Regions from separate parts of the Limnohabitans sp. TEGF003 genome, predicted to be linked through region 1. Evidence: predicted binding sites of a transcription regulator. Region 1 holds the regulator's gene; each other region holds the start of a gene.
What was found. The regulator FNR, encoded in region 1, switches genes on or off when oxygen is low (the NO sensors DNR and NnrR bind a similar motif). The targets are predictions, from matches to a motif close to TTGATNNNNATCAA.

Region 1 (9,874 bases):
TTGCTGGCGCTCCAGCGTGGTGTTCGAAGGCATGCATTGCGCCGCCTGCGCCATCACCCTGGAAGATGCCTTGCGGGCTGTGCCCGGGGTCCGGTCAGTGCAAATCAGTGGGGCCAGTCACCGGGGGCAAGTGGTTTGGTCACCCGAATGCACCCGACCTTCGCAGTGGATGCGCTCGGTCGAGCGCCATGGCTACAAGGCCTTGCCCGCCAACGATGCCCATGCGCATGCACAACGACGCGAAGAAGCCCGGCGCATGGTCTGGCGTTGGGCGGTGGCGGCGATGTGCATGATGCAAGTCATGATGTACGCCACCCCGACGTACCTCACGCAACCGGGCGACATCTCGGACGAAGCCATGCACTTGCTGCGCTGGGCGTCCTGGGTGCTGTCATTGCCCGTCATGCTGTTTTCGTGTGCCCCATTTTTGCGCAATGCCTGGCGCGATTTGCGTGAACGCCAAATCAGCATGGACTTGCCCGTGGCGCTGGGCATGGTGGTGACATTTGTGGTCAGCACGCTGGGCACTTTCGAGCCCCAGGGCCCCTTCGGGGCCGAGGTCTTTTTTGACTCGTTCACCATGTTCGTTTTCTTTTTGCTCACCGGCCGCTGGCTGGAGTTGCGCATGCGCGACCGCACGGCCGGGGCTTTGGAGGCCGTGCTCAACCGACTGCCCGACAGCGTGCGCAAGCGCCAGGCCGATGGCAGCTGGGCGCTGGTGTCCATTCGCCGCCTGCAGGTCGGTGACGTGATCGAGGTCTTGCCCGGTGAAGCCTTTGCGGGCGACGGCCTGGTGCTGTCCGGCCAGACCCAGGTGGACGAAGCCTTGCTCACGGGCGAGTCGCGGCCGCTGGCACGGCGCGCGGGCGACCGCGTGATTGCAGGCAGCCACAACCTGAGCGGCACCTTGCAGGTCCAGATCGAGCAGGTGGGCGCCGCCACCCGCTATGCGCAAATCGTCTCGCTGATGGAAAGCGCCTCGGTGTCCAAGCCCGCCATGGCGCAGCTGGTCGACCGCTGGGCCAAGCCCTTTTTGGTGGCGGTGATGCTGGCCTCATTGGCTTCGGCCGTTTACTGGTGGCCAAGCGATCCGGCGCATGCGGTGATGGTGGCCGTCGCCGTTCTGATCGTGACCTGTCCTTGCGCTTTGTCTTTGGCCACGCCTGCGGCCATGTTGGCCACGGCCGGGGCACTGGCCCGCAGCGGGGTGCTGGTGCGACGCCTGAGTGCCTTGCAAAACCTGGCCCACATTGACACCGTGATTTTTGACAAAACCGGCACCTTGACACGCGACGCTTTTGAGGTCGTTCGCATCCACACACGCGAAAGCGTGAGCGCGGCCCTGGCCCTGGATTGGGCCGCCAGCCTGGCGCGGCATTCCTTGCACCCGGTCTCGCGGGCCTTGTGGTCCGAGGCCCGTCGCCGTGCCGATGCGACAGGCCGTTTGGCCGAACTCGAAGCCATGACCGCGCAAGAGGTGAGCGAGCGGGCAGGGCAGGGCGTGCATGGTGTTTTGACGCTGCAAGGCCAGTCTGCCCAAACTTTGCGTCTGGGCTCGGCGGCGTTTTGTGCGGCACCTGCATTGCCCGGGCACCATTTGCAGGTCAGCCTGGCCGATGCCTCTGGCTGGTTGGCGAGCTTCGAGTTGGCCGAAGAGGTGCGGCCCGAAGCGGCCCGTGTGGTCCGCCAGCTGGCCAGCCTGGGGCTGTCTATCCAGGTCCTGTCTGGCGATGCGCAGACCGCTGTGAGTCAGGTTGCCCAGACCGTGGGCATTGACTCCGCGCACGGCGGCTGCAGCCCCCAACACAAGCTGCAGGCGTTGCAGGCCCTGCAGGCCCAGGGCCACAAAGTGGCCATGGTGGGTGACGGCCTGAACGACGGCCCGGTGTTGGCCGGAGCCGATGTGTCCTTTGCTCTGGGCCAAGCCGTGCCACTGGCCCAGTCCAAATCCGATTTTGTGTTGATGGGCGGCCAACTCGATGTGCTGGTGAGCACTGTCCTGCGCAGCCGCCAGACGATGCGCATCGTGCGGCAAAACCTGTGGTGGTCAGCGGCCTACAACGCCGCTTGCGTGCCGCTGGCCCTGATGGGGTGGTTGCCCGCCTGGGCGGCAGGCCTGGGCATGGCGCTCAGTTCCTTGCTGGTTGTGCTCAATGCCTTGCGGCTGGCACAGGCGCTGCGCGAAGTGACGCCTGCACCCGCACTGATCCTTCAAGCTGCTTGAGGCAAGACCATGGACATCCTGTATTTGCTGATTCCCTTGTCTGTGGCTTTGGTGTTTTTCATCCTGGCCGGTCTCTGGTGGGCGATTGATCGGGGTCAATTTGAAGACATCGAGGCCGAAGGCGAGCGCATTTTGCGTGACGATTGATTTTGATCAAGTGACCTCGGTGTATACCCGGGCAAACTGTGCTGGTAGTTTTTAAAAAGAAGAGGTGAAAATGAAATTTGCCAATATGCAGGCGACGTCCTACAACGACAAGGTTGTCAGGCAATTCGCCATCATGACGGTGGTTTGGGGTGTGGTGGGCATGCTGGTGGGCGTGATCATCGCGGCCCAGCTGACCTGGCCGGAGCTCAATCTGGGCATTTCCTGGCTCAGCTACGGTCGCCTGCGGCCATTGCACACCAACGCGGTGATTTTTGCGTTCGGTGGTTGCGGCTTGTTCGCGGCGGCTTACTACGTGGTGCAGCGCACCTGCAACGTCCGGCTGTTTGGCGAGAAACTCGCGGCTTTCACCTTCTGGGGCTGGCAACTGGTCATCTTATTGGCCGCCATTTCCCTGCCTTTGGGTTACACCAGCGGCAAGGAATACGCCGAGCTGGAGTGGCCCATCGACATCCTGATCACCCTGGTCTGGGTGGCGTTTGCCGTGGTCTTCTTTGGCACCATCGGCACACGCAAGGTGCGTCACATCTATGTGGCCAACTGGTTCTTTGGTGCGTTCATCATCGCCGTGGCTTTGTTGCACATCGTCAACAGCGCAGCGCTGCCCGTGGGCATGATGAAGTCCTACTCCGCCTACGCGGGTGTGCAGGACGCCATGGTCCAATGGTGGTACGGCCACAACGCCGTGGGCTTCTTCCTCACGGCCGGTTTCCTGGGCATGATGTATTACTTCATCCCCAAGCAGGCTGAGCGTCCCGTGTACTCGTACCGCCTGTCGATCGTCCACTTCTGGGCCCTGATCTTCACCTACATGTGGGCCGGCCCACACCACCTGCACTACACCGCGCTGCCTGATTGGACCCAATCGGTGGGCATGGTCTTCTCGCTCATTTTGTTGGCCCCCAGCTGGGGCGGCATGATCAACGGCATCATGACCCTGTCGGGCGCCTGGCACAAACTGCGCGACGACCCGATCCTGCGTTTCCTGATCGTGTCCCTGTCTTTTTACGGCATGTCGACCTTCGAAGGCCCGATGATGTCCATCAAGACCGTCAACGCGCTCTCCCACTACACCGACTGGACCGTGGGCCATGTGCACTCCGGTGCCCTGGGTTGGGTGGGTCTGGTGACCATGGGCTCCATGTACTACCTGATTCCGCGCTTGTTCGGTCAGAAACAGATGTACAGCGTCAAGGCGATTGAAGTGCACTTCTGGACGGCCACCATCGGCATCGTGATCTACATCGCGGCCATGTGGATTGCCGGTGTGATGCAAGGCCTGATGTGGCGCGCTGTGAACGCCGACGGCACCCTGACCTACACCTTTGTCGAGTCGGTCAAAGCCACTTACCCGTTCTATGTCTTGCGTTTGCTGGGCGGTTTGCTCTACCTGATGGGCATGCTCATCATGCTCTGGAACACCTTCAAGACGGTGACTCGGGGGCGTTCTGTTGAAGTCCGCATCCCTACTCTCGAACCTGCACACGCCTGAGGAGAAATCAAACATGGCTCAAAACCAAAAATCAGGCGGCTTGTCGCATGAGAAAGTCGAGACCAACAACTTCCTGATGATCGTGCTGATCCTGGTGGTCTTGTTGGTCGGTGGCATGGTCGAAATCCTGCCGCTGTTTTTCCAGAAATCCACCACCGAACCGGTGCCGGGCCTCAAGCCCTACACCGCGCTGCAAGTGGCCGGACGCGATGTCTATGTGCGCGAAGGCTGCTACAACTGCCACTCCCAGATGATCCGCCCCTTCCGCGCCGAAACGCTGCGCTATGGTTCCTACTCGCTGGCGGGTGAATTCGTCTACGACCGCCCCTTCCAGTGGGGCTCCAAGCGCACAGGTCCTGATCTGGCCCGTGTGGGGGGGCGCTACAGCGACGAATGGCACCGCATCCACCTGACCAACCCGCGTGATCTGGTGCCCGAGTCCAACATGCCCGCCTACCCTTGGCTGGAAAAGACAGCGGCTAACGCCAGCTCCATTCAGGCCCACATGAGCGGTCTGCGCACACTGGGCGCGCCTTACACGGACGAAGAAATCGCCAAGGCCCCTGAAGAGGTGAAAGGCAAGACCGAGCTGGACGCTGTCATCGCCTACCTGCAGGTGCTGGGCACCCACCGCAAATAAGGAACGGCCATGGACATCAACACATTGCGATCCATCGTGACTTTGCTCGCCTTTGCTGCCTTCATCGGCATTGTGGTGTGGGCGTGGTCGCGCCGTAACCAGGCCAGTTTTGACGAGGCGGCGCAGCTGCCATTCCGTCAGGACGACTGAGCTGTCCGCCAGAACTCAAAAAATACCAAGGAATCCCCATGAGTGACTTCATCAGCAATTTCTGGCACTTGTACGTGGCAGGCATCACGCTGGTCAGCATCATCGCCTGCCTGCTTTTGCTGTGGTTCAGCGGCAAGGCCAAGGCCATGACCGCCAACGACAACACCACTGGCCACGTCTGGGACGGTGACCTGCGCGAGATGAACAACCCCTTGCCGCGTTGGTGGGTGGGCCTGTTCGTGATCACCATTGTCTTCTCCCTCGTTTACCTGGCCATGTACCCCGGTGCGGGCAGTTTTGCCGGCAAATTCGGCTGGTCTTCGGCGGGTCAATACGAAACCGAAGTGGCCAAAGGCAACGCCGAAGTGGCCCCCCTGTACGCCAAGTTTTTGGGTATGCCGCCTGAAGAGGTGTCCAAAGACCCGAAAGCCCTGGCCATTGGCGACCGCTTGTTCATGAACAACTGTGCGCAATGCCACGGCTCGGACGCACGGGGCAGCAAAGGCTTCCCCAATCTGGCCGATGCCGACTGGCTCTATGGCGGCACACCTGACGCGATCAAGACCACCTTGGTGCAAGGCCGTGCGGGCAACATGCCCCCCATGGCCGCAGCGGTGGGTGGCCCTGAAGACGTGCGCAACGTGGCCCACTATGTGCTCAGCCTGTCGGGTAGCCCGCACGACTCCCTGCGCGCCTCGCTGGGCAAGTCCAAGTTTGGTGTCTGCGCAGCCTGCCACGGCATGGACGGCAAGGGCAACCACGCCCTGGGTGCGCCCAACCTGACCGACGACATCTGGCTGCACGGTTGGGGTGAAAACGCCATCGTGAACATGATCAACAACGGCAAGGTCAACCAGATGCCCGCCCAGGCCCAGAAGCTGACCGAAGGTCAGATCCATGTGCTGGCCTCTTATGTCTGGGGCTTGTCCAACAACGCCCCGGCGAGCACCACGGTCAGCGCCGCGAAATGATGTCCCCCGTGCAGCAGGCCCGTCCTGCTGCACCCTTTGACCCAAGGTCTGCATTTTGTCCATCCCCGATCAGCGTCCCCCCCGCAGCGTGATCCCCATCACCCCCGTACCCACCGACGGTGATGCGGAACTGGTGTCGCTGTACCAGGCGCACCAAAAAATCTACCCACGCAGTGTGCAGGGCGTTTTCGCTCGCTGGCGTTGGTTGATGGTGGTCATCACGCAATTGGTTTTTTATGGCCTGCCTTGGCTGGAATGGGGGCAGCGCCAGGCGGTGCTGTTCGACCTGGGCGCTCGCCGCTTCTACATCTTCGGCCTCGTCCTGTATCCGCAAGACTTCATTTACCTGACGGCTTTGCTGGTCATCTCGGCACTCTCCTTGTTTCTGTTCACGGCAGTGGCAGGGCGTTTGTGGTGTGGTTTTGCCTGCCCGCAAACCGTTTACACCGAAATTTTCATCTGGATCGAGCGCCAGTTCGAGGGCGATCGATCTGCCCGCATGCGCCTGGATGCCGCACCGCTGAGCTTCAACAAAGTCTGGCGCAAGACGGGCAAGCAGCTCGCCTGGATCGTGTTCTCGTTGTGGACGGGTTTCACGTTCGTGGGCTACTTCACGCCCATCCGCGAGTTGACGGCATCGATCCTGTCGCTGGGCTTTGGCCCATGGGAAATTTTCTGGATCCTGTTTTACAGCTTTGCCACCTATGGCAACGCGGGCTTCATGCGCGAGCAGGTGTGCAAATACATGTGCCCCTATGCCCGCTTTCAAAGCGCCATGTTCGACAAGGACACGCTCATCGTCACCTACGACGAAGCGCGGGGCGAGCCCCGGGGTGCCCGCTCCAAAAAAGCCGATCCCCAAGCCCTGGGCCTGGGTTCTTGTGTGGACTGCACCTTGTGTGTGCAAGTTTGCCCCACGGGCATCGACATCCGCAAAGGCCTGCAGTACGAATGCATTGGCTGCGGCGCTTGTGTGGACGTGTGTGACAACGTGATGGACAAGGTGGGTTATCCGCGCGGCCTGATCAAGTTTTCCACGCAAAACGCGATGGACAAGGGCTGGAACTGGGCGCAAACGGTGCGCCGCATTTTCCGCCCCCGCGTGTTGGTCTACACCGCCGTGTTGTGGGCCATCATCGTCGGTGTCGGGGCATCCCTGTGGCTGCGCCAGCCTTTCAAAGTGGACATCGAACGCGACCGTGCCACTTTGGCCCGCATCGTTGCAGGCGGTCAGATCGAGAACGTGTACCGCCTGCAAATCATGAATGCAGCCGAACACCACTTGAACTTTGAGTTGCAGATCGATGGCTTGCCTGGCCTTAAGCTGGTGGGTGAGCCAGAGGTGCAAGTGGCCGCCACCGAGTCCCGCTGGGTCTCGGTGCGTTTGCAGCTGCCCTATGATGCGGCCGCTGCGGGCTCGCACCCGATCCATTTCCGCATCGCCTCACGCGCGCCCGATGGCCAAGTGGTGGGACAGTTGAGCGAGAAAACCGTGTTCCTGGTTCCCCGTTGATGGGTGACCTCCTTTTCAGAAAGACACACATGAACAACGCACTGCGCAAGCCCCAAGAGGGTCAACCCTGGTGGCGCTTTGGCCTGGTCTGGATGGTGGTGGGCGGCCCGGCCGTGGTGGTCGTGGCGGGATTGGTCACGTTTTACATTGCCGCCAGCAACCCCGACCCGGTGCTTCAGGTGACGCCGCGCAGCGCCATGCAGGAACGCCAGGGCATCACGCATGCTCCAGCCATGCAAGGCCGCAACCACGCGGCCACGGGCGAATTGCCCTCAGCGGTCCAGGCGCCTGCTGCCGCACCGACTCAACCCTGAGGCGAAGGGAGACACCATGCGGGCTCAACGTTGGATGTGGATTGCCTGGCCTGCCTTTTTGGTGGCCGGACTGATGGAAATGCTGGTGTTCGCCTTCGTCGACCCGCGAGACCTGCACTGGTTCGGGCGCGATCTGGACTTGTCCAGGCAAGCGATTTACACCTTGGCTTTTTTCGCGTTTTGGGGTCTGACCATGCTCTCCAGCGCCCTGACCACGCTGCTGGGCATGTCCCCGTTTGAAGTCAACCGCTGCCCGGTAGCGCCGGGCGATCGCCCGGCAGACTGTGCGCAGGGCGGCGTCAATGGCACGCGTTGTTGTTGACCAGACGCTGCAGGCCTTCGGTGTCCAGAATGCGGACATGGCGTTGTTTGACTTCCACCATGCCTTCCTCGACGAATTTGGAGAAAGTGCGGCTGACGGTTTCGAGCTTCAAACCCAGGTAGCTGCCGATTTCCTCGCGCGTCATGCGCAGCACCAGCTCGGACTGGGAAAAGCCACGGGCATGCAGACGTTGCACCAGATTCAGCAAAAAAGCGGCCAGTCGCTCTTCGGCCCGCATGCTGCCCAGCAGCAGCATCACGCCGTGTTCGCGCACGATTTCGCGGCTCATGATTTTGTGCACATGGCTTTGCAGCGCGGTCACCTCGCGTGAAATCTCTTCGATGCGGTCAAACGGCATGACACAGACCTCGGCATCTTCCAGGGCCACCGCATCGCAGGTGTGCTGGTCGTTCACGATGCCATCCAAACCAATGATTTCGCCTGCCATCTGAAAACCCGTGACCTGGTCGCGTCCATCTTCGGTGGCCAGGCAGGTTTTGAAAAATCCCGTGCGGATGGCGTACAGCGAGGTGAACTTCTCGCCGTTGGTGAACAAAGTGGTCCCGCGCTTGACTTTGCGGCGCACCGCCACCAGATCGTCGAGGCGGTTGAGGTCATGCTCGCTCAGGCCCATGGGCATGCACAACTCACGCAGGTTGCAATTGGAGCAGGCGACTTTGATGGCTTGGGGATTCATGGTTGATCTCATGGTTGAGAAATGGATTTGCCTTAGATCAAGTCTTGAGCTTATACCGAAAACGACCCCGAATTTCAGGGTATACCCTGTCTGTGCAGGAAATCCCGGGAAACCGGTAAAGCGTTTGACTTGAGTCAATACAAGCGTGGGGGCAAACAGGCAAAGTCGCACCATTGTTGTGAACACATTCGAATTAAGGGGCAGCCGCATGTCCGTCATCACGCCTGAATTGCTGACACGTTTTGACGTGCCCGGTCCGCGTTACACCTCCTATCCCACAGCGGATCGTTTCGTCGAAGCCTTTGGCGAGGCCGACTATGTGCAAGCCTTGGTGCAGCGTCAATCGGGTACGGTGGGCAAGCAGACACCGCTGTCCTTGTATGTGCACATCCCGTTTTGCGAATCGCTTTGTTATTACTGCGCTTGCAACAAAATCATCACCAAACACAAAGAGCGTTCTGCCGCGTATTTGAAATACCTCGGCAAAGAGGTTGAACTGCACACCCGGCACCTGGGGCGAGGGCAGTCGGTCAGCCAGTTGCACTTGGGTGGCGGCACGCCCACTTTCATGAGCGACGAAGAGCTGCGCCAACTCATGGCCATGCTGCGCGAGCATTTTGAATTCGTGCCGGGCGGTGAATACTCTGTCGAGGTGGACCCGCGCACCGTGGACGACAGTCGACTGGCCGTGCTGGCCGAATTGGGCTTCAACCGCCTGAGTTTCGGCGTGCAGGACTTTGACCCTGCGGTGCAAAAAGCCGTGCACCGCATACAGCCGTCCGAGCAGGTGTTTCAACTGGTTCAAGCGGCTCGCCGCCTCGGCTTCGAGTCGGTCAACGTCGATCTGATTTACGGCCTGCCTCTGCAAACCCCCGAGTCCTTTGACCGCACACTTGAGCAGGTGAAAAGTCTGCGTCCTGACCGCATTGCGCTGTATGCCTATGCGCACCTGCCCGAACGCTTCAAGCCCCAACGCCGCATCCATGCGCAAGAATTGCCCTCGGGTGCAGCCAAAGTGTCCATGCTGTCGCGCTCGCTCGACGCCTTGACCGATGCGGGTTATGTCTACATTGGCATGGACCACTTCGCCTTGCCCGACGACGCCTTGGCCGTGGCCAAAAGGCAAGGGCGTTTGCACCGCAACTTCCAAGGTTACAGCACGCAAGCCGATTGCGACCTGATTGCCTTGGGCGTCTCCTCCATCGGGCGGATCGGCGCGACTTACAGCCAGAACGCCAAGACCATGGAAGAGTACTGTGACCTGCTCGATCAGGGCCACTTTCCAGTGGTGCGGGGCCTGGCGCTCACGCGCGACGACCTGATTCGCCGCTCGGTCATCATGGCGCTGATGTGCCAGGGCCATTTGCAATACGAGTCCATCAACCT
Region 2 (9,874 bases), 1.5 Mb from region 1:
CATCCAGTTCGCAAAGCCCACGAAGGCGGGCATGATCGCGCCGAACACCATGATGATGCCGTGCATGGTGGTGAACTGGTTGAACAACTCGGGGTTGACCACTTGCAGACCGGGCTGGAACAGCTCGGCGCGGATGCCCAGCGCCAACACGCCACCGATCATGAGCATGGCAAAGCTGAACAACAGGTACAAAGTACCGATGTCTTTGTGGTTGGTGGCATACACCCAGCGACGCCAGCCCGCAGGCGCGTGACCGTGATCGTCATGGGCGTGATCGTGATGGTCTAGAACGGCACTCATCTTGATTTCCTTTGATTTGAATACGGTACGGCTTATTTGCGAGCAGCCAGAACTTCAGCCGGTTGCACGATTTGACCGGTCTTGTTGGACCAGTTGTTCTTGGTGTACGTGATCACAGCGGCAATCTCGGTGTCCGACAACTGCTTCCAGGCAGGCATGGCACCGTTGCCAGCACCGTTGAGCAAAATCGCAATTTGCTTGGATTTGTCAGCGTCCAGCACCACGGCAGAACCGTCGATGGCCTTGATGGCACCCGCACCTTTGCCGTTGGCTTGGTGGCAAGCAGCGCAATTGGCGGCATACACTTTTTCACCACGCTTGGACAAGTCGTCCAGTGCCCACACTTTGGCTGGATCGTCAGCTTTGGCCGCTTGCTTTTTCTTCTCGGTATCAACCCAGGCCGCGTAATCGGCAGCAGACAATACTTTCACATGGATGGGCATGTAAGCGTGTTCCTTGCCGCACAGTTCCTGGCACTGGCCGTAGAAATCACCGGTCTTCTCGGCACGGAACCAGGTGTCGCGCACGAAACCGGGAATCGCGTCTTGCTTGATGCCGAAAGCAGGCACGGCAAAAGCATGGATCACGTCGTTGGCAGTGGTGATCACGCGCACTTTCTGGCCCACAGGGACCACCAGGGGGTTGTCCACTTTCAGCAGGTAGTTGTCGCCTTCTGGCTTGCCCGCGTCAGACATGGCACGCTGGGTGGAGTCCAGGGTGGAGATGTAGCTCAGGCCTTCGCCCTGGCCCTTGATGTAGTCATAGCCCCATTTCCACTGGTAGCCCGTGACCTTCACGGTCAGATCGGCGTTGGTGGTGTCTTTCTGGGCCACCAGCACCTTGGTGGCGGGCAAGGCCATCAGGATCACGATCAGGAAAGGCACAGCCGTCCAGACGACCTCCACGGTGATGGACTCGGTGAAGGTCGCAGGTTTGTGACCCACCGACTTGCGGTGCTTCCAGATGGAATAGAACATGACCGCAAACACGGCAATGAAGATCACCGTGCAGATGATCAACATCATCCAGTGCAGCCAGTGCTGCTCTTCCGCGATTTTGGTCGCTGCAGGTGCGAAGTTGAGCTGGTTGACCGCAGGGCCGCCCGGCAAATCATTGACGGCATGGGCTGCCGTAGCCACCCAAGCGCCTGCAAAAATGCCCGCGCGGGATAGCAGCGAAGCCAATTGGTTGGAAATATTCTTCATGGTTCTCACTAACTTCCAAGACTCTGTTGAACTCACACCTTTGGCAAACCAGGCCCAGCCCTGTCTACCGCCAGGCATCACGCGGAACGCAATGCCCTTCTGATTTCTCGCGCCAAAACCTGACGCAGCTCGGGGCGCACAAAGCGCCCCACCTCGATCGAGCGACCCTGGCCTGACAACTCGATCAGGCTGTGGTCACCGGATTTGGGCTCAACCCTCACCCACTGACGCGCAAACTCAGCACGCTCACGGCGTCCGGCAGACTCTTTCTCCACCACCAGGCTGGTGCCCTGCAATGAAATCCATTCGCCATCGGTCGCATGTCGGGCGTAGGCCAAAAAAGCCAAGCCCACCAGCGCGATTTCAAGCCCAGCGAAAGCCAGAACCAAAGTGGCCCCCTGCATCCAGAAGAACACCCCAATGCCCAGCGACAAGACACACAAGGACAGGTAAAGCCAACCCAGCTGGGCGGGCGTCACCGAGCAATTGCGCCGAAGCTGCCATTGAATGGCCGGTCCGGACTCTTGTGCAAACTGGTAAGTTGGATTTGACACGTGTCAACTTTCAATAACCTAACATGCTGGCGGCACGCAATCTGGCCAAAACCGGGCGGATTTTACCCGAGTTAACTCGGGGTTTTGATTCAACTCAAACTTTGTCGGATATCCGGCTGCCACTGCGCAGCATTTGAAGCATCTGATCCAAGCCGATTTCGGTTTGGGCACTCACAGCGGCTCGTGGCTGGGGTTTCAGCGCATGGCCATACACGATCTCGAAACTGAGCGACAAACGCCCGCCCTCTTCAGGTCTGGCCAGTGCCATCAGCACCTGATCCAGCTGCGCTCGCCAGCGACGCCCTCGCAGACCTGCAAAACGCTGGACGTGCAAATTTCGGCCCCAGGCACGCAAATCGGCCAGCAGGCGCTCAGGCGTTTCATAAGTCAGGGTGATGCACTCCATGTCCATGACCGGTTCGGCAAAACCAGCCTCCACCAGCATGTCACCCCAGTCGTGCATGTCGGTGAATTCATGGGCAGGTGCGGGCCAGCCCTGACGGGCATAGGCCTCGCGCAATTCCCGCAAGCTGTCGGGCCCCAAACACGAAAACATCAAAAAGCCATCCACAGCCAGGGTGTTGTGCCAGATTTTCAGAATTTGTTGAGGTTGGGCACAGGTGTGCAGCAGCATGTTGGCCCACAGCATCTGGGCCTGGCCTGCTGGCGGCAAGCCCAGCGCGATGCGGGGCCCAAACCAACGCTCGGCCTGCCACCAACGGGCCTGCGCCACCTCTCGCGCGGCCATGGCCTCAGCCGGCTGTTCGCTGGTCAACCAGACTTCGGCTTTCGGGTAACGCTTTTGCAAAGCCCGCTGCGCCTGCAGCCCACCGCGCCAAGGCTCCCAATGGACCCAGCGCTCGGGCTGCAACTTGATGAAATCCAGCCGCTCCTGCATGCGAGAAGCCACTTCTTCGTGCAGCCAAGGCGAAGCCTCGCCCACCGGATGCGCCGACCAGCGGGCAGCGGCAACAGGGTCCAGCGAGGGGGGGCGTTCAGGTGCAGACATGGCCAAGGCTCAAAAGAGGAGGTCCTGCTTCAGGCCAACGACAGGTTCGCCTTGTGGTCAGGGGGTGGCGGCAGTATATTGATTTCATGTGGCCCAAATGGTTCCAAGGGATAGGCTCAAGACTCTGGTCGCCGCACCTCGACCCTGTTTGGGGCTGGCTGCCCAGCCGCTGCGCAGTTTGCCAAAGCTGGCCCCAGTCACCGCTGTGCGAAACCTGCATCAGCCGCTTTGCCCAGCCACAACACCGCTGCTCGGGCTGCGCCCTGCCCTTACCCCACCCCAGCGAGCGCTGCGGCGCCTGCATCCAAACCCCGCCGCCACTGGACCGGTGTCTGGCAGCCACCGCCTATGCCTGGCCTTGGGTGGACCTGATCGCCCGCTACAAGTTTCAGCAGCAACCTGGCTGGGCCGGGCCTTTGGCCACCCTGATGCTGAGCAGCCCCTGGGCCGAAGACACACTGGACGCGGCCGACTGGGTGCTGCCGATTCCGCTGTCGGCCCAGCGCCTGGCCGAACGCGGTTACAACCAGTCCTGGCTGCTGGCACGCCAATTGAGCCCGAACAAAGCCGACGCCCAATTGCTGCTGCGCACCCGCGACACGCCTTCGCAGCGCACCATGCCCCGTGCGCAGCGGCTGGCCAATCTGGTGGGCGCTTTCGCGGTAGAGCCCTTGCGGGCCGCACAACTGCGCGGCCAAAAAGTGCTGCTGATTGACGACGTCATGACCAGCGGCGCCTCCCTGCACACCGCAGCCCGGGTGCTGCGCGAAGCCGGGGCTGCGCAGGTCAGCGCCCTGGTGCTGGCACGCACCGAAGCAGGCAGCGACGCCTGAAGGCCAAGGCACAATACCGGCCATGTTCCATATCGTCCTGGTTGAGCCCGAAATCCCGCCGAACACCGGCAACGTCATCCGCCTGGCGGCCAACACCGGCTGCACACTGCACCTGATCGAACCGCTGGGCTTTTCGATGGACGACAAGCACATGCGCCGTGCGGGTCTGGACTACCACGAGTACGCCGACTTGCGCCGCCACGCCGACTGGGCCAGCTTTCTGGCACACGAACAACCCGACCCCGAGCGCATGTTTGCCCTGACCACACGCGGCAGCCGCGCTGCGCATGGTGTGGCTTTTACACCCGGCGACTGGCTGGTGTTTGGCTCGGAAACCCGGGGCTTGTCGCCCGAGTTGCGTGAACAGTTCGCCCCGGCCCAGCGCATCAAACTGCCCATGCGCGAGGGCCAGCGCAGCCTGAACCTGTCGAACGCGGTGGCAGTGACCGTGTTCGAGGCCTGGCGCCAAAACGGCTTTGCCGGGGCCAGCCCGGCACCGGGCCTGCCGACTCAGGCGTAAATGCGCACCAGCGACTCGGCCGCACACACCGGTTTGTCGCTGCCTTCGCGCTCCACCGTCACATTCCACTGCAGCTGCAAGCCGTTGCCTTCAATGGGCGTGGCCGAGTGCAAATGCAGGTGCGCGCGCAAACGGCTGCCCACCGGCACCGGCGCCATGAAACGCACCTTGTTCAGGCCGTAATTCACGCCCATGCGCGCCGATGTGACCACAATGGTTTTGTCAAAGAACTGCGACAACAAGGACAAGGTCAAAAAGCCGTGCGCGATCGGTGCGCCAAAGGGACCCTGCTTGGCTCGCTCCTCGTCGACGTGGATCCACTGGTGATCACCCGTGGCCTCGGCGAACTGGTTGACCTGTTGCTGGGTGATGGTCACCCACTCGGTCGCGGCCACATCATGGCCCACGCAAGCGGCCAGATCGGCCAATGTTTGAAATGTTTTCATTTGGTTACTTTATTCACCTTGCAAAAGCCGGGCTGTCGACGAAGAGACACCACTTTGCGGTATGGTGAAAAACGACAACCACCACCCCTCTACCGCATGCCCTCTCCACCGACCCTGCTGAGCCTGACACAACAACTGATGCAACTGCCCCACCGGGTCGACCGTCACCTGTGGCTCAACGATGTGGTCCAGTGGGTGCGTGGTGACCGGCAATCGCCCGGGGAAGCGGCGGCCCGGCTGGGCCTGCTGGTCGATGCCTTGCTGGCCCGCCCCGACTTGACGGCCGCCTGGCAAAGCTGGTGGCGGGCGTTTCTGGACGACACCGATCCCACGCCTTTGCTGGCCGACTTGGGTTTTGCACCGCGCACGGCGTTCATCAGCGACATGGGCCAGCGCCTGCGCATGAAGCTGTTGCCCGCCACCCCCGATACAGGCGATCTGGGTGCACTGTTCCTGTTTCTGCAGCCAGAACCTTTTGATGTGCAATGGTTGCAAGCTCTGGACGAGCACACGCTGGGCGGTTTGACGCGGCTGATGCTGCCCCAGGCCCCTGCGCAAGCCCCGCCGGCCTTGCAAGAGAATCTGATGGACGCGCTGACCTATTGCGTGGGCCAGATCAATGCCACCGGCCACTCGGCGGAAATCCGCACTCGCATGAGCAGCCGGGACGAAAACACCCGCCCATTTCACGATCTGCCCATGGCGCTGGAGGTGTTTCGCCAGGCCTTGCAGCAACACGGCCCGCACAGTCAAGCCTGCCAAACGGCCGCACAAGCCCTCAAGCTGCAACTGGACCATTGCAGGCATGCGGCCTACACCGTCTATGCCCACCTGCAAGAACACGGCATTTCGGTGGGCATCGTGTTCCGGCTGCGGCAGTTGCGGCATCTGGTGATCCGCTGCAAATACCTGATGGAAGCCTTGCTCACGCACGAACCCATCCCGGCCATGCTGGCTTTGCTGGCGCACCTGGCGCAGGTCTGCCACGACAGCCGCAGCATCCGCAGCCTGTGGGCTGCCAACAGCCACATGCTGGCCGAAAAAGTGGCGCAGCGCAGCGCTGAAAACGGTGAGCACTACATCACCCGCAACGCTGTGGAATACCGGCGCATGCTGGGCAAGGCACTGGGCGGTGGCGCGGTCATCGGCCTGACCACCTGGGCCAAATTCGCGATCGTGGGTCTGGCCCTCTCCCCTTTCTGGGCAGGCCTGGCTGCAGGCACCAACTACGCGATGTCGTTTGTGCTGGTCATGCTGCTGCACTGGACAGTGGCCACCAAACAACCGGCCGTGACAGCGCCCGCCATGGCCGCCAAACTCAAATCCATCGACAACGACGAAGGCGTGCAAGGCTTTGTGGACGAGGTGGCTCACCTGTTCCGGTCCCAGATTGCGGCCATTTTGGGCAACCTGCTGGCTGTGGTGCCGATGGTGTTGCTGATTTGCCTGGCGCTGACCCAACTCGGACTGGCCCCCATGGCCAACGAGGCCGAAGCCCGTTATGTGCTGTCCTCGGTCAGTTTGCTGGGCCCCACGGCCTTGTTCGCCGCCTTCACAGGCGTGCTGCTGTTTGTCTCCAGCATCGTCGCAGGCTGGGTGGAAAACGCTTTTGTGCTGCACCAGCTGGGCTCGGCTTTGCGCTACCACCCCCGCCTGCGCCGCTGGATCGGGGTGCAGCGGGCAGAACGCTTGGGTCTGTATCTGCAAAGCCATGTTTCAGGCCTGGCCGCCAACATCTCGCTGGGCTTGATGCTCGGGCTGGTGCCGGTCATTGCCCAATTTTTTGGACTGGGTCTGGACGTCCGGCACGTGACCCTCTCGGCCGGTCAAATCGCCGCAGCAGCGTTCACGCTGGGCCTGCCCGCACTCGGCACACCGGCCTTCAGCTGGGCCTTGGCGGGCTTGCTCGTGATTGGCCCGCTCAACCTGGGCGTGAGTTTTTACCTGGCCTTCCGCGTGGCCTTGACCTCACAAAGTGTCAGCATGGCCAACCGGGGGCGCATCCGCCAAGCCATTGTGCAGCGCATCCGCACACAACCGATGTCGTTCCTGCGGCCACCCGCACCTGCTGCGGCATCAGAGGTCTGAGTTCGAAGCGTCCGTTCGCATCTGCATCAGTTCGGCCCGCAAACGGGCCAATTCGGCGCGGTAGTTTTCAGCGTCGCCGTAATCGGCAAAGCCGTGGTAGTGCGCATGCGTTTGCATCATGCGACGTGCGTGCTTGATCGGGCACCAGTATTTTTCGGTCAATCCCACCACCTCACGGCCATAGGCCATCAAGCCATTGCCATACGAGCAGTAGGCGCAGTTGATTTTTTCCAGCCAGTTCAAATAGGCCAGGTGCGTGCGGTCGTACACAAAATAGTCCGAGCGCTTGACGCGGGGAATGCCGCACAGGGGAAAGCACACCCATTGGTAGAGCGTGACAAACGCGTCAAGCAGCAGCATGGGCAAGAGCACCGGGTAAATGAAGGGCACACACAACACATGCCGCCACTCGGCCGTGAGCACATAACCGAGCAAGCCCTCCTTGAAGCGCTTTTGCTGCGCCAGCACCTCTTTTTCAAAACGCACCTTGTGTTCTTCAAAATCGGCCTGCCACTGTTGTCGGCGGCTTTTGGCTTCTTGCTCAATGGCCGCTTCCAGCTGCTGAATGCGGTCCAGAAATTCCTGAATTTTGGGGTTCATGGGGCCTCCTAGGGCGAACGCAGATGGACAAAGGGCGAGGCCATCGGCTTCACTTGACTTGCGTCAAAACGCGCCCGCATGAGCACCCGCAAACTGAGCGATGACCATGGCAATCGATCATCCACCCGATCACCTTAACACCGCACAAGGCTTGACCACAGCCCAAGCCCAAGTGCGGCTGGCCGCGGATGGCCCGAACGAAGTGGCGCAGGGCACGCGTCGCTCCGTTTGGCGACGCCTGGCCGACATGCTGCGCCAACCCATGTTCGCCTTGCTGGTCACGGCAGCACTGCTGTACATGCTGCTGGGCGACCTGACCGAAGGTCTGACGCTGTCGGTCTTTGTCTTGGCCGTGCTGGTGCTGAGTTTTTACCAGGAGGGGAAATCCGAAGCTACCATTGAGGCCCTGCGCCAGCTCACACAAGCCCAGGCCCGTGTGCTGCGAGACGGCCAAACACAGCTGATCCCCGCCAGCGACGTCGTGGCAGGCGACTGTTTGCTGCTGTCAGAAGGCGACCGGGTGGCTGCAGACGGTTGGCTGCTGCAGGCCAGCAACCTGCAAATGGACGAATCCCTGTTGACGGGCGAATCGGTGGCCGTGGACAAAAGCCCGCTGGAGCCACAGCCAGGCGGCTCAGGGTCGCCAATGCCCAAGCCGCCACCCCAGGCCTGCGTGCATGGCGGCACGTTTGTTGTGCGCGGCAGCGGCCAGGTGCGGGTCACGGCCACCGGCATGCGCAGCCAGATCGGACAAATTGGTCTGTCATTGGACCAGGTACAAGAAGCCGACACCCCCTTGCAACAACAGACCGCCCAATTGGTCCAGGTGCTGGCCAGTCTGGTGGCGGTGCTCTGCGTGGTGATGGTGCTGACCCTGGTCTGGCGCACCGGTCAATGGGTGCCCGCTTTGCTGTCGGGCATCGCGCTGGCCATGGCCATCCTGCCCGAAGAGTATTCCGTGGTCCTCACGCTGTTTCCGGCCATGGGCGCGCGTCGCCTGACGCGTGAGGGCGTGCTCACCCGGCACATCAACGCCATCGAAACCCTGGGGGCGATCAGTGTGCTGTGCACCGACAAAACCGGCACCCTGACGCAAAACCGCATGACCGTGACCGCACTGGCCGTGCCCCGGGTGGCTGGCAGCTCAGAGCCTGGCGAGGTGCTGCAGTGGCGCACACCCGCAATGGGCCAAGCGTCGTCCACGCCGGCCGCAACCGCTGCACCACTCTCCACGGCTTTTCACCCCTTGATCGAGCACGCCATTCTGGCCAGTGCCCCCACACCTTTCGACCCAATGGAGACCGCCTTCCATGCGATGGGCAAAGACCATCTGAGCGAGGCCGATCGCGCTTTTGGCGAGGGCCAGCTGGTGCAAACCTACGCCCTCAGCCCCAGCCTCAAAGCCATGTCGCATGTCTGGCAGTTCGACCCAGATGACCCGCATGTGGTCTCGGTCAAAGGGGCCCCCGAAGCCGTCATGGACCTGTGCCACCTGAGCCCGAGTGCACGCGCGCACTGGCTGGCCCGCGTGGCAGACATGGCCGCACAGGGCTTGCGCGTGCTCGCGGTGGCACATAGCCGATTTGAAGGCCAAAGCTACCCCGATACCCCGCACGACTTTGACTTTGAATGGCTGGGCCTGATCGGGCTGACCGACCCCTTGCGCCCCGAAATTCCGCAGGCCATGGCCGACTGCCAATCGGCCGGCATTCAGGTCATTGTGATCACGGGCGACTTCCCTGCCACAGCGCGCGAAATCGCCCGGCAAGCCGGACTGCCCGAGGGTGAAACCCTGACCGGTGATGTCCTGGAAGGCCTGGATGACGCCGCTTTGCGCGAGCGGCTGCGCCACGTCACCGTCTGTGCACGCATCTCGCCGCACCAGAAACTGCGCATCGTGCAGGCGCTGCAGGCGCAGGGTCAGGTGGTGGCCATGACGGGCGATGGCGTGAACGACGCCCCGGCCCTGAAGGCCGCCCACGTGGGCATCGCGATGGGCGCACGGGGCACCGACGTCGCCCGCGAAGCCGCCGACCTGGTGCTGGTGGACGACAACTTCGCCTCGATCGTTCGGGGCATCCGTTTGGGCCGCCGCATTTTCGGCAACCTGCAAAAGTCGATGCAGTACATCTTTGCGATCCACATCCCGATCGCGGGCATGGCCTTGGTGCCCATGCTGATGGGCTGGCCTGCACTGATGCTGCCCTTGCATGTGGCCTTGCTGGAGCTGGTGATCGACCCAGCCTGTTCGCTGGCCTTCGAGAACGAGCCCGCCCCGGCCAACGTGATGCGTCAAGCACCCCGCGATACCCGCACGGC
Region 3 (9,874 bases), 1.2 Mb from region 1:
GCCAATGCCCACCAGATCCTGGCCCGCATGGTGATCGAAGGCGCCAACGGCCCCACCACGCCCGAGGCCGACGACATCCTGCACGAGCGGGGCATTCTGGTCGTGCCCGATGTGATCGCCAACGCGGGCGGCGTGACGGTCAGCTACTTTGAATGGGTGCAGGATTTCTCCAGCTTTTTCTGGAGCGAAGACGACATCAACACCCGCTTGGTGCGGATCATGCGCGAAGCTTTTACCGCCATCTGGCAAGTGGCCGACGAGCACCGCGTCAGTCTGCGCACCGCCACCTTCATCGTGGCTTGCACGCGCATTTTGCAAGCGCGCGAATTGCGCGGTTTATACCCCTGACATCCGGTTTTTACGCACAGACCCAAAAGACCGTTTGTCCATCAAGCAAGGCGCTCAAGGCTTCAAAGGCAAGGCCCCTGCGGCCTTGACCTCACCCAGCGAAAAACTGGTGTGCAGGTCTTTCACATTAGGCAGGTTGATCAGCACATCGCGAGCGAACTGGCTGAAGGTGTTCAGGTCTTTGCTGACCACCTGCAGCTCGAAGGTGCCGGTGCCGCTGATGTAGTGGCAAGAGATCACTTCCGGGATCTTGAGGATCGCCTCCTCCAGTTGGCGTGTGATGTCGCCCCGATTGCGCTCGGCATCCAGGCGCACGAAGGCGAACACGTCCAGCCCCACTTTTTGACGGTCGATTTCAGCGCGGTAGCCTTTGATGACGCCCGCCTCTTCCAACGCCCGCACCCGCCGCCAACACGGCGCTGCCGACAGGCCGACTCGCTGCGCCAACTCGGCGTTGGTCAAGCGCCCATCGCGCTGCAGTTCATTCAATATCGCCCAGTCGAATTTATCCAGTGTTTCCAAAATAGGCCTCTTTGAGCAAGATTCTTTCAAATCATAGGGCAAATCCTGTCGCAGAAAGCAAGCACTTGTCGGCTTGGCCGTCCTACACTGTGTTTTCCATTGATCGCCACAGGACACACCATGAACGCCCCTTTGCCCGAATCGATTCGCCAGGCTCTGGAAACCGTGACGCTGGACGACAAATACAGCCTCGACGTCGGCCGCGCCTTCATGAGCGGCGTGCAGGCCCTGGTCAAGCTGCCCATGCTGCAACGTCAGCGCGACGCCCTGCAGGGCAAAAACACCGCCGGCTTCATCAGCGGCTACCGGGGCTCGCCACTGGGCAGCTACGACCAATCCTTGTGGAAAGCCAAGGACCACCTGAAGGCCCAGCACATCGTGTTCCAGCCCGGCGTGAACGAAGAGCTGGCCGCCACCGCTTTGTGGGGCACGCAGCAACTGGGTTTTGCGCCGCCCGGCACCAACAAGTTCGATGGCGTGTTCGGCATCTGGTACGGCAAAGGCCCCGGTGTGGACCGCTGCTCGGACGTGTTCAAGCACGCCAACATGGCGGGCACCACGCCCTGGGGCGGCGTGCTGGCCGTGGCGGGCGATGACCATGTGGCCAAAAGCTCCACCGCCGCGCACCAAAGCGACCACATCTTCAAGGCCTGCGGCCTGCCCGTGTTTTTCCCGGCCAGCGTGCAGGACATCCTGGACCAAGGTCTGCACGCCTTGGCCTTGAGCCGCTTTGCAGGCATCTGGTCGGGCATGAAGACGATTCAGGAAATCGTCGAGTCGAGTGCCACCGCACACATCGACCCCGAGCGCGTGCAAATCGTGCTGCCCGAATTCGTCATGCCCCCCGGCGGCGTGCACATCCGCTGGCCCGACACTGCGCTAGAACAAGAAGCCCGTTTGTTCGACTACAAGTGGTACGCGGCTCTCGCCTACATCCGCGCCAACAAACTCAACCACAACGTCATCCAGGGACCGAATGACCGCTTTGGCCTGATCGCCAGCGGCAAAGCCTACAACGACACGCGCCAGGCTCTGCTGGACCTGGGGCTGGATGACGTCACCTGCCAGCGCCTGGGCATCCGGGTCCACAAGGTGGGCGTGGTTTGGCCGCTCGAAGCACAAACCACCCGCGAGTTCGCCACCGGGCTGCGCGAGATTTTGGTGGTCGAAGAAAAGCGCCAAGTCATCGAATACCAGCTGAAAGAAGAACTCTACAACTGGCGCGACGATGTGCGCCCCAATATTCTGGGCAAGTTTGACGAAGCTGATGGTGATGTGTCGGGCGGTGAATGGTCCATCCCCAACCCGACCGAGCGCACACTGCTGAGGGCCAACGCCGATCTGACCCCGGCCCTGATTGCACGGGCCATTGCCAAACGCCTGAAGAAAATGGGTGTGGACGCCGACACCACCGCCCGCATCGACGCACACCTGGCCGTTCTGGACGCCAAGGAAAAATCGCTGCAAACCCTGACCCTGGGCGCGGCTGCCGAGCGCACCCCCTGGTTCTGCTCAGGCTGCCCGCACAACACCTCCACCAAGGTGCCCGAAGGTTCACGCGCCATGGCGGGCATCGGCTGCCATTTCATGAGCCTCTGGATGGACCGCAGCACCACGGGCTTCACCCAAATGGGCGGCGAAGGCGTGCCCTGGACGGGCCAACAACCCTTCAGCACCGACCAGCACATCTTTGCCAACATCGGCGACGGCACCTATTTCCACAGCGGAATTTTGGCGGTGCGCCAAAGCGTGGCCTCGGGTGTGAACATCACCTACAAAATTTTGTACAACGATGCCGTGGCCATGACCGGCGGCCAGCAAGTCGGTGAGCGCCCCGAAGGCCACAGCGTGGTGCAAATCGCCATGAGCATGAAGGCCGAAGGGGCTCAGCGCATCGTGGTTGTGACCGACGAGCCTGAAAAGTACAAGGGCGTGGCTTTGGCCGAAGGCGTGCGGGTGTTCCACCGCGACGAACTCGACCGCATCCAGCGCGAAATGCGCGAGATCAAAGGCACCACCGTCATCATTTACGACCAGACCTGTGCCACCGAAAAACGCCGCCGCCGCAAGCGCGGCACCATGGTCGACCCTGCGGTGCGCGTGATGATCAACGAAGAAGTGTGTGAAGGTTGTGGTGACTGCGGCGTGCAATCGAACTGCTTGTCGGTCGAACCTTTAGAGACACCCTTGGGCCGCAAGCGCACCATCAACCAAAGCACCTGCAACAAGGACACCAGCTGCCTCAAAGGCTTCTGCCCCAGCTTTGTCACGGTGGAAGGCGGCACGTTCAAAAAGAAAGCCTCGTCCAGCACAAGCACGCTGAACCCTGCCAATTTGGGCGCTTTGCCAGAACCTGAACTGCCCCTCATCACCCAACCCTGGGGCATGGTGGTCGCAGGCGTGGGCGGCACAGGCGTCATCACCATCGGCCAGCTGCTGGGCATGGCCGCACACATCGAAGGCAAGGGCATCGTCACACAAGACTCGGCCGGTCTGGCGCAAAAAGGCGGCGCGACCTGGAGCCACATCCTGGTGGCCAACAGCCAGGACGAGATCCGCACCACCCGCGTGAGCATGGCTGCTGCCGACCTGATCATCGGTTGCGACCCGATCGTGAGCGCCTCCAAGGAAACCACCTTGCGCATGCGTGCAGGCCGCACCCATGTGGCCCTGAACAGCAACAGCACACCCACCGCCGCGTTTGTGAAAAACGGCAACTGGCAAAACCCGGCCGAGCAATGCGTGGCCGAAATCACCGCACAAGTCGGTGTAGAGGGCGTGGGCGCTTTTGACGCCGATGCCCTGGCCAAGCAACTCATGGGCGACACGATTTATGTGAACCCCATGATCCTGGGCTACGCCTGGCAAAAAGGCTGGGTCCCTTTGCGCCGCGAATCGTTGGTGCGGGCCATTGAGCTCAACGACGTGCAGGTCAAAAACAACCTCGCCGCATTCGAGTGGGGCCGCCACGCCGCTTGCCAACTGGATGTGCTGATGAAAGCCATCCAGCCTGCGCAAGTGGTCCAGTTCAAGAAACGTGAATCGCTGGAAGACCTGATCGCCGACCGCATGGCACGCTTGACCGATTACCAAAATGCCGATTACGCCAAGCGCTACCAGGCATTCATCGCCCAGGTTCAATCAGCAGAAGCCCCGTTGGGAAAGAGCACATTGACCGAAACCGTGGCACGTCATTTGTACAAGCTGATGGCCTACAAGGACGAATACGAAGTCGCCCGCCTGCACACCCAAACAGGTTTTCTGGCGCGCATTCAAAACAGCTTTGAAGGTGACTTCAAAGTGCATTACCACCTGGCCCCACCGCTCTTGGCCAAACGCAACAACAAAGGTGAGTTGATCAAACAGAAATTCGGACCCGCCATGTTGACGGGCTTCAAATTGCTGGCCTCATTGAAGGGCTTGCGTGGCACCTGGTTTGATGTGTTTGGACGCACTGAAGAACGACAAACCGAGCGCGCCTTGATCCAGGAATACATGCAGCACATGGGGCAAGCCATTCAAGGCCTGAACCTTGAAAACCATGCTCAGGCTTTGCGCATGGCACAAGTGCCTGAAAACATCAAAGGGTTTGGCCATGTGAAGGAACGCAACATCAAGGCGGCACGGGCTTTGTGGGCTTCTTTGCGGGCGCAATGATTGACGATGCCTCTTTGAACCCGTTGAAAACCATGGACACCCGATCAAGTCGGGTGTGACAGAGTCACAACAAACCAATCTTGGTAAATGCGTCATACCCGCGCATGCGGGTATCCAGGGTGAACGAAGGCATGGACACCCGACCGAGTCGGGTGTGACGAGATCAGATCAGCGCGCGTCAGGCAACTCGATCTTGACTTCCAGCACTTCCAGGTTGTCCTGGCGTTCGAGGTTCACCTTGATGTCCTCAGGGTTGATCTTGATGTACTTGCTGATCACAGCCACCAGCTCGCGTTGCAAGTCGGGCAGGTAGTCGGGCTCGGCGGCATTGCGACCGCTGCGCTCATGGGCCAAGATGATTTGCAGGCGTTCCTTGGCGACGCTTGCGGTCTTCTTCTTTTCACCCAGCAGGAAGGAAAGAAACGACATGGTTCACTTGCCTCCAAACATGCGCTTGAAAAAACCAGGCTTGACCGCTTCCGTGAAACGCATGGGCTTGTCTTCACCCAGGAAGCGGTCAATCACATCCTTGTAGGCCTCAGACACATCGGTGTCGTTCATGTGGATGGCAGGCGTGCCCTGGTTGGAAGCCTGCAACACATTGTCACTTTCAGGAATCACACCCAGCAGCTTGATGCGCAAGATGTCCTGAATGTCTTGCAAGGACAACATCTGACCGTCTTCCACCCGGTTGGGGTTGTAACGTGTGATGAGCAGATGCTCCTTGATCGGCTCCAGGCCTTCAATGGCACGCTTGGTCTTGCTGCCCAGCATACCCAGAATGCGGTCCGAATCGCGCACCGAAGACACCTCAGGGTTGGTCACCACCAAGGCTTCATCGGCAAAATGCATGGCCATCAAGGCACCAGTTTCAATGCCTGCGGGGGAATCACAAACGATGTACTCAAAACCCATGTCGTTCAGATCGTTGAGAACTTTCTCCACGCCTTCTTGTGACAAAGCATCTTTGTCACGGGTTTGAGAAGCCGCCAAAACAAACAGATTTGGACATTGCTTGTCCTTGATCAGCGCCTGGTTCAGGTTGGCCTCGCCTTGAATCACATTGATCAGGTCATACACCACGCGGCGTTCACAACCCATGATCAGGTCCAGATTGCGCAGACCCACATCAAAGTCAATGACAGCGGTCTTGAAGCCTTTGAGCGCCAGACCCGTAGCGAAACTGGCGCTGGTGGTGGTTTTACCCACACCGCCTTTGCCAGAGGTCACAACGACGATTTTTGCCATGGGATTTTCTTTCTTGGACTGAGGTGAATGACAAAGGTCAGGGTTTGAGCGGCGTCACCAGCAATTTGTCGCCATCAGGGCCTGATTGCAAACAAACCTGGGCAGGTCTGCCCAATACCTCTGGAGGTAAAGCGTTTTCGCTGGTGCGGTACACACCTGCGATCGAGATCAGTTCGGGCTCCATGGCCAAGGCAAAAATACGGGCCTCGGTGTTGCCCCGCGCACCTGCGATGGCCTTGCCACGCAAAGTCGCATAAATGTGAATATTGCCATCAGAAATCACTTCGGCACCTGGATTCACCATCGCCATGACCACCAAGTCACGGCCTTTGGCGTAAACCTGCTGACCCGAACGCAAGGGCTTGTCCACGACCATGGCACCTTGGGGTACCACCACAGGTGCTGGAGTTGCTACAGGCGCCTCAGACGGTGATGGGGTGGGGTCGGGTGGTGCAAGCTCCGAAACAGCCACAACGCGCCGAATACGGGCATCTGAGGCATCCACCAGACCCGCTGCCTTGGCCTGATCCCAAACAGCGCCTTCAGCGCCTTTGACTGCCAAGGGCACCAAAGCGTGTTGTGTGAGCACCTGCATGAGGGCAGGAAGATCGATGAAAAAGCCTTCTTCACGGGTGTCCAGAGCTGTCAAATCAATGATCACAGGATCATGGTCGAAGAAACCCGGACTTTCGGCACATTGTTCGCTCAAAGCGCGTGACACGGCTTGAATGTCCGTGGTCTTCAACAGCAAAGCCACCATGGACAGGTCAGCGCTTTTGATGTCGTAACAGGATAAACGTGCTTCTTCTGAAACGATAGCCATGGTGCCGGAAGGTTGGAAAGTGCCAAATCTTAACAGTGCTGTTGTTCTGTCTTATCTCTCTATAGTTTTATATCTTTAAATAGCAGTAGTAGGTAAGCACAGGGCTGTTCTGTGGATAAGCAAAATTTTCTCTTTAAAAACAGAGGCTTGCGTATTTTTCAAGCCTGTGTGTGGGTCTGCTTTTGAGCTGTCTTGTCAAAATGAACAACTTGCGCAAAGCGGATCACGCTGTGGATAAGTGCCGTGTTGCCCTTTTCTTATCCACAGCCTTGTACCAAAACCGCTTTCAGCCCCCAATGGCCCATTGGATGACACCTTTGGCCACAAAACCCAACATGCCAAAAGCCAGTCCGAGAAAAAGCACAAAAGTGCCGAATTTGCCTGCTTTGGATTCCCAAGCCAACTGGATGATGATGAACAGCATGTACAGCATGAAGGCACCAACACCGATGGTCAGGCCAAACCAGGCAAATTGTTCTTCGTTGAAGCCGAACATCACGGTTCACCCTGCCCTGAAAGACGCTCGGGCAAATCCGACACATCCACCATGTGGCGGTAGGCATGCCAACTGCCATGGCCCAGCATGGGCACCACCAGGATCAGGCCCAGCAACAGGGAAAAAATGCCCAGCAAACTGAAACCCAAGATCAGGAATGCCCAAAAAGTCATTTGAAAAGGATGGGTCAACACCGCTTTCCAGCTGGTCAGTACCGCTTGCAACACCGTGACACGCCGGTCCAACAGCAAAGGCATTGAAATCACACTGGAGGCGAACACCGGGACGGCCATCATGCCCCCCAGTCCGACCCACAGCTCAAACAAATGCCCTTCTTTGGCCAATACCACATGGCGCATAAAGTCCATGGGTGTGTGAATGGGGGCGGGGGCCAGCAAAGTGATGAGGGCAGACGAGGTGATGACCCAGCCTGTCGCTGCCAAACCCAACAGCAAGCCAAAGCGAATCAGGCTCCAGTAACTGTCAGGTTCGTGGCGCAAGCGCAGCTGCCATTGCGTCCAGGTGTTCAGCAGCAGCCGAAAATCAACGGTTTCACCTTTTTCCAGGGCGCGGCTCATGGCGTAGAGGCTGGTGGCCAATACCGGAGCCACTACCATGAAGCCGGACAAAGAACCCACCAACAGCCAGAACCGATCATGTGCGATCCAGGCGATGCAGCTGCCCAAAAAGGTCAAAATCAGACCGTGCATCGTGCTCAGCAAAGGGGCCCGCGCCAGATCCTTGAAGCCCAAAGCCAGCCATTGCATGGGCTGGTCTTTCAGCAGGGGCAGAATGGGCGGTAAAAAAAGGCCAGAACGGGTCTTGGCGCTTGGGGTTGGCATGGAATCAGGCATGGGCACAGCTTACCCATCCTCGATCCCTTCAACCTTGACCTGTGTCAAATCCAGAAAGGCAGAAAAAAGGCCACGGGTCAAAGTGGCCTTGTCGTCAATGCTCTAAACAGAGGCGTTCAGTGGTGGTTGTGATGGCCACCATCACGGCCCATTTTGTGGCCCATGCCTTGCATCATCCGTGCAGTTTCGGTATCGAATACTTTTTTCTGTTCTGCATTGAGCGCAGCATAAAAAGTTTTGGTGGCTTCAGCACGTTTTTGCATGTCTGCATCACGTACCGCTTTGTGCGCTTGCATCTGGTCGATGCGCTCGGGCGTGGTCAGCTTTTGCAGCGTTGCACGGTCCAGGTGCGCCATTCTTTGAGCAGGCGCTTGCATGCTTTGCGCAAAAGTGGTCCAAGCATTTTCCTGACCGGCTTCAAGCTTGAGTTTGCCTTTGAGGTCAGACCAATATTTTGCATGCCGCTCGCCCATTTGGGTGCGCATTTGTTCCATGCGTTGGGCGCGTGGACTGTCGGTTTTGGCTTCAGGCACCGTTTGTGCCAGAGCCAGGCCAGAGAGGCTGGCCAACAAAGCGCTGGCGATGAGTGTGTGGCGAATCGATTTCATGGCGAACATCCTTTCAGTGATGGAACGCCTCCAGTCTCGCCGCTTGATGTGTCTGGGGTGTGGCGCGCTTGCTGCGATTTGTAAAGTTCGGTGAACAAGGAGCAATAAAAAATCACGCCACAACGCGGTAGCCTTCATCGGCGATGGCTTTGGCCAGGGCATCGCGTGGCATTTCTGAATCCACTTCGACCTTGTTTTGCGTGCGGTCGACCAGAACTTTGGCTTCGGCGTCCAAAGACAACAAGGCTTTGGTCACAGCTTTTTCGCAATGGCCACAAGTCAACCCCTCAACGGTGAAAATTTGGTTCATGATGTCTCTTTCAGGCATACCCTCATGGGCGTGCTCAAAGCATAGCGCCAAACCACTGCATTGACATGACACAGATCAAGACGGAAGCCCAGAACAGGGAGACCATTCACGACATCGGCATCGGCGGCATGACCTGTGCGTCGTGTGTTGCACGGGTTGAAAAAGCACTTTTGAAAATTCCAGGCGTGGACGCCGCAACCGTGAATCTGGCCACCGAATCGGCCCGGATTGTTGTGCATTCAGCGCAAGCGAGTGATGCGGTTTTGCGCAGGGCTATTCGCGATGCGGGCTATGAGCCCCTGATGCCCAGCGAACGTGAAGAAAGCGAACACGCTTCGCCCTGGACCGGTTTTTCACCTGTGGCATGGGGCTTGGTGTTGTCAACGCCTTTGGTGCTGCCGATGCTGGGCAGTTTATGGGGTCAACATTGGATGTTGCCTGCCTGGGTTCAGTTTGCTTTGGCCACCCCGGTGCAATTCATTTTGGGGGCACGCTTTTACAAAGCAGGTTGGCACGCGCTCAAAGCCTTGACGGGCAATATGGATTTGCTGGTGGCGTTGGGCACCACCGCGGGTTGGTTGTTGTCGGTGTGGTTGTGGTGGACAGCACACCCGGGCCATGAACCTCATTTGTATTTCGAAGGCTCGGCCGTGGTCATCACCTTGGTGATGTTGGGCAAGTGGCTGGAGACCCGTGCCAAACGCCAAACGACCGAGGCCATTCGGGCGCTGCACGCGCTGCGGCCTGACAAGGCCCATTGGCTCAGCGATGAAGGCGAAATTGATGTGCCCGTTGCAGAAATTCTGGTGAATGACCGCATCGTGGTTCGGCCCGGTGAACGGTTTCCGCTGGACGGTGAATTGGTCGAAGGTCAAACTCAGGTAGACGAGTCCATGCTGACAGGTGAGCCTCTGCCCGTGAGCAAGGTGGTGGGTACGCGGTTGACCGGGGGATCCATCAACGGCGATGGTCGCGTGGTGATCCGCGTGAGCGCCGTGGGGCATGAAA

Region 2: the regulator FNR is predicted to act here: its motif matches at 7,609-7,622, upstream of ACZ5RT_RS02340 (cation-translocating P-type ATPase).
Region 3: the regulator FNR is predicted to act here: its motif matches at 7,983-7,996, upstream of ACZ5RT_RS15105 (DUF2189 domain-containing protein).

The regions. Positions count from the first base shown of each region.
Region 1 covers NZ_AP029225.1:2,003,368-2,013,241, forward strand. Annotated here, with positions in the region: gene ACZ5RT_RS09920 (heavy metal translocating P-type ATPase) at 1-2,224, shown strand, start outside; gene ccoS (cbb3-type cytochrome oxidase assembly protein CcoS) at 2,234-2,371, shown strand; gene ccoN (cytochrome-c oxidase, cbb3-type subunit I) at 2,442-3,881, shown strand; gene ccoO (cytochrome-c oxidase, cbb3-type subunit II) at 3,895-4,521, shown strand; gene ACZ5RT_RS09940 (cbb3-type cytochrome oxidase subunit 3) at 4,531-4,671, shown strand; gene ccoP (cytochrome-c oxidase, cbb3-type subunit III) at 4,710-5,642, shown strand; gene ccoG (cytochrome c oxidase accessory protein CcoG) at 5,704-7,155, shown strand; gene ACZ5RT_RS09955 (nitrogen fixation protein FixH) at 7,185-7,469, shown strand; gene ACZ5RT_RS09960 (hypothetical protein) at 7,486-7,791, shown strand; gene fnr (fumarate/nitrate reduction transcriptional regulator Fnr) at 7,769-8,488, opposite strand; gene hemN (oxygen-independent coproporphyrinogen III oxidase) at 8,697-9,874, shown strand, end outside.
Region 2 covers NZ_AP029225.1:463,618-473,491, reverse strand. Annotated here, with positions in the region: gene ctaD (cytochrome c oxidase subunit I) at 1-300, opposite strand, end outside; gene coxB (cytochrome c oxidase subunit II) at 333-1,505, opposite strand; gene ACZ5RT_RS02375 (DUF2244 domain-containing protein) at 1,583-2,059, opposite strand; gene ACZ5RT_RS02370 (biotin synthase) at 2,154-3,068, opposite strand; gene ACZ5RT_RS02365 (phosphoribosyltransferase family protein) at 3,155-3,901, shown strand; gene trmL (tRNA (uridine(34)/cytosine(34)/5-carboxymethylaminomethyluridine(34)-2'-O)-methyltransferase TrmL) at 3,924-4,421, shown strand; gene ACZ5RT_RS02355 (MaoC family dehydratase) at 4,412-4,867, opposite strand; gene ACZ5RT_RS02350 (site-specific recombinase) at 4,964-6,955, shown strand; gene ACZ5RT_RS02345 (hypothetical protein) at 6,944-7,555, opposite strand; gene ACZ5RT_RS02340 (cation-translocating P-type ATPase) at 7,662-9,874, shown strand, end outside.
Region 3 covers NZ_AP029225.1:3,161,548-3,171,421, forward strand. Annotated here, with positions in the region: gene ACZ5RT_RS15070 (Glu/Leu/Phe/Val family dehydrogenase) at 1-348, shown strand, start outside; gene ACZ5RT_RS15075 (Lrp/AsnC family transcriptional regulator) at 403-870, opposite strand; gene ACZ5RT_RS15080 (indolepyruvate ferredoxin oxidoreductase family protein) at 991-4,527, shown strand; gene minE (cell division topological specificity factor MinE) at 4,696-4,956, opposite strand; gene minD (septum site-determining protein MinD) at 4,960-5,775, opposite strand; gene minC (septum site-determining protein MinC) at 5,813-6,598, opposite strand; gene ACZ5RT_RS15100 (DUF2788 domain-containing protein) at 6,885-7,094, opposite strand; gene ACZ5RT_RS15105 (DUF2189 domain-containing protein) at 7,094-7,936, opposite strand; gene ACZ5RT_RS15110 (Spy/CpxP family protein refolding chaperone) at 8,065-8,679, opposite strand; gene ACZ5RT_RS15115 (heavy-metal-associated domain-containing protein) at 8,669-8,866, opposite strand; gene ACZ5RT_RS15120 (heavy metal translocating P-type ATPase) at 8,932-9,874, shown strand, end outside.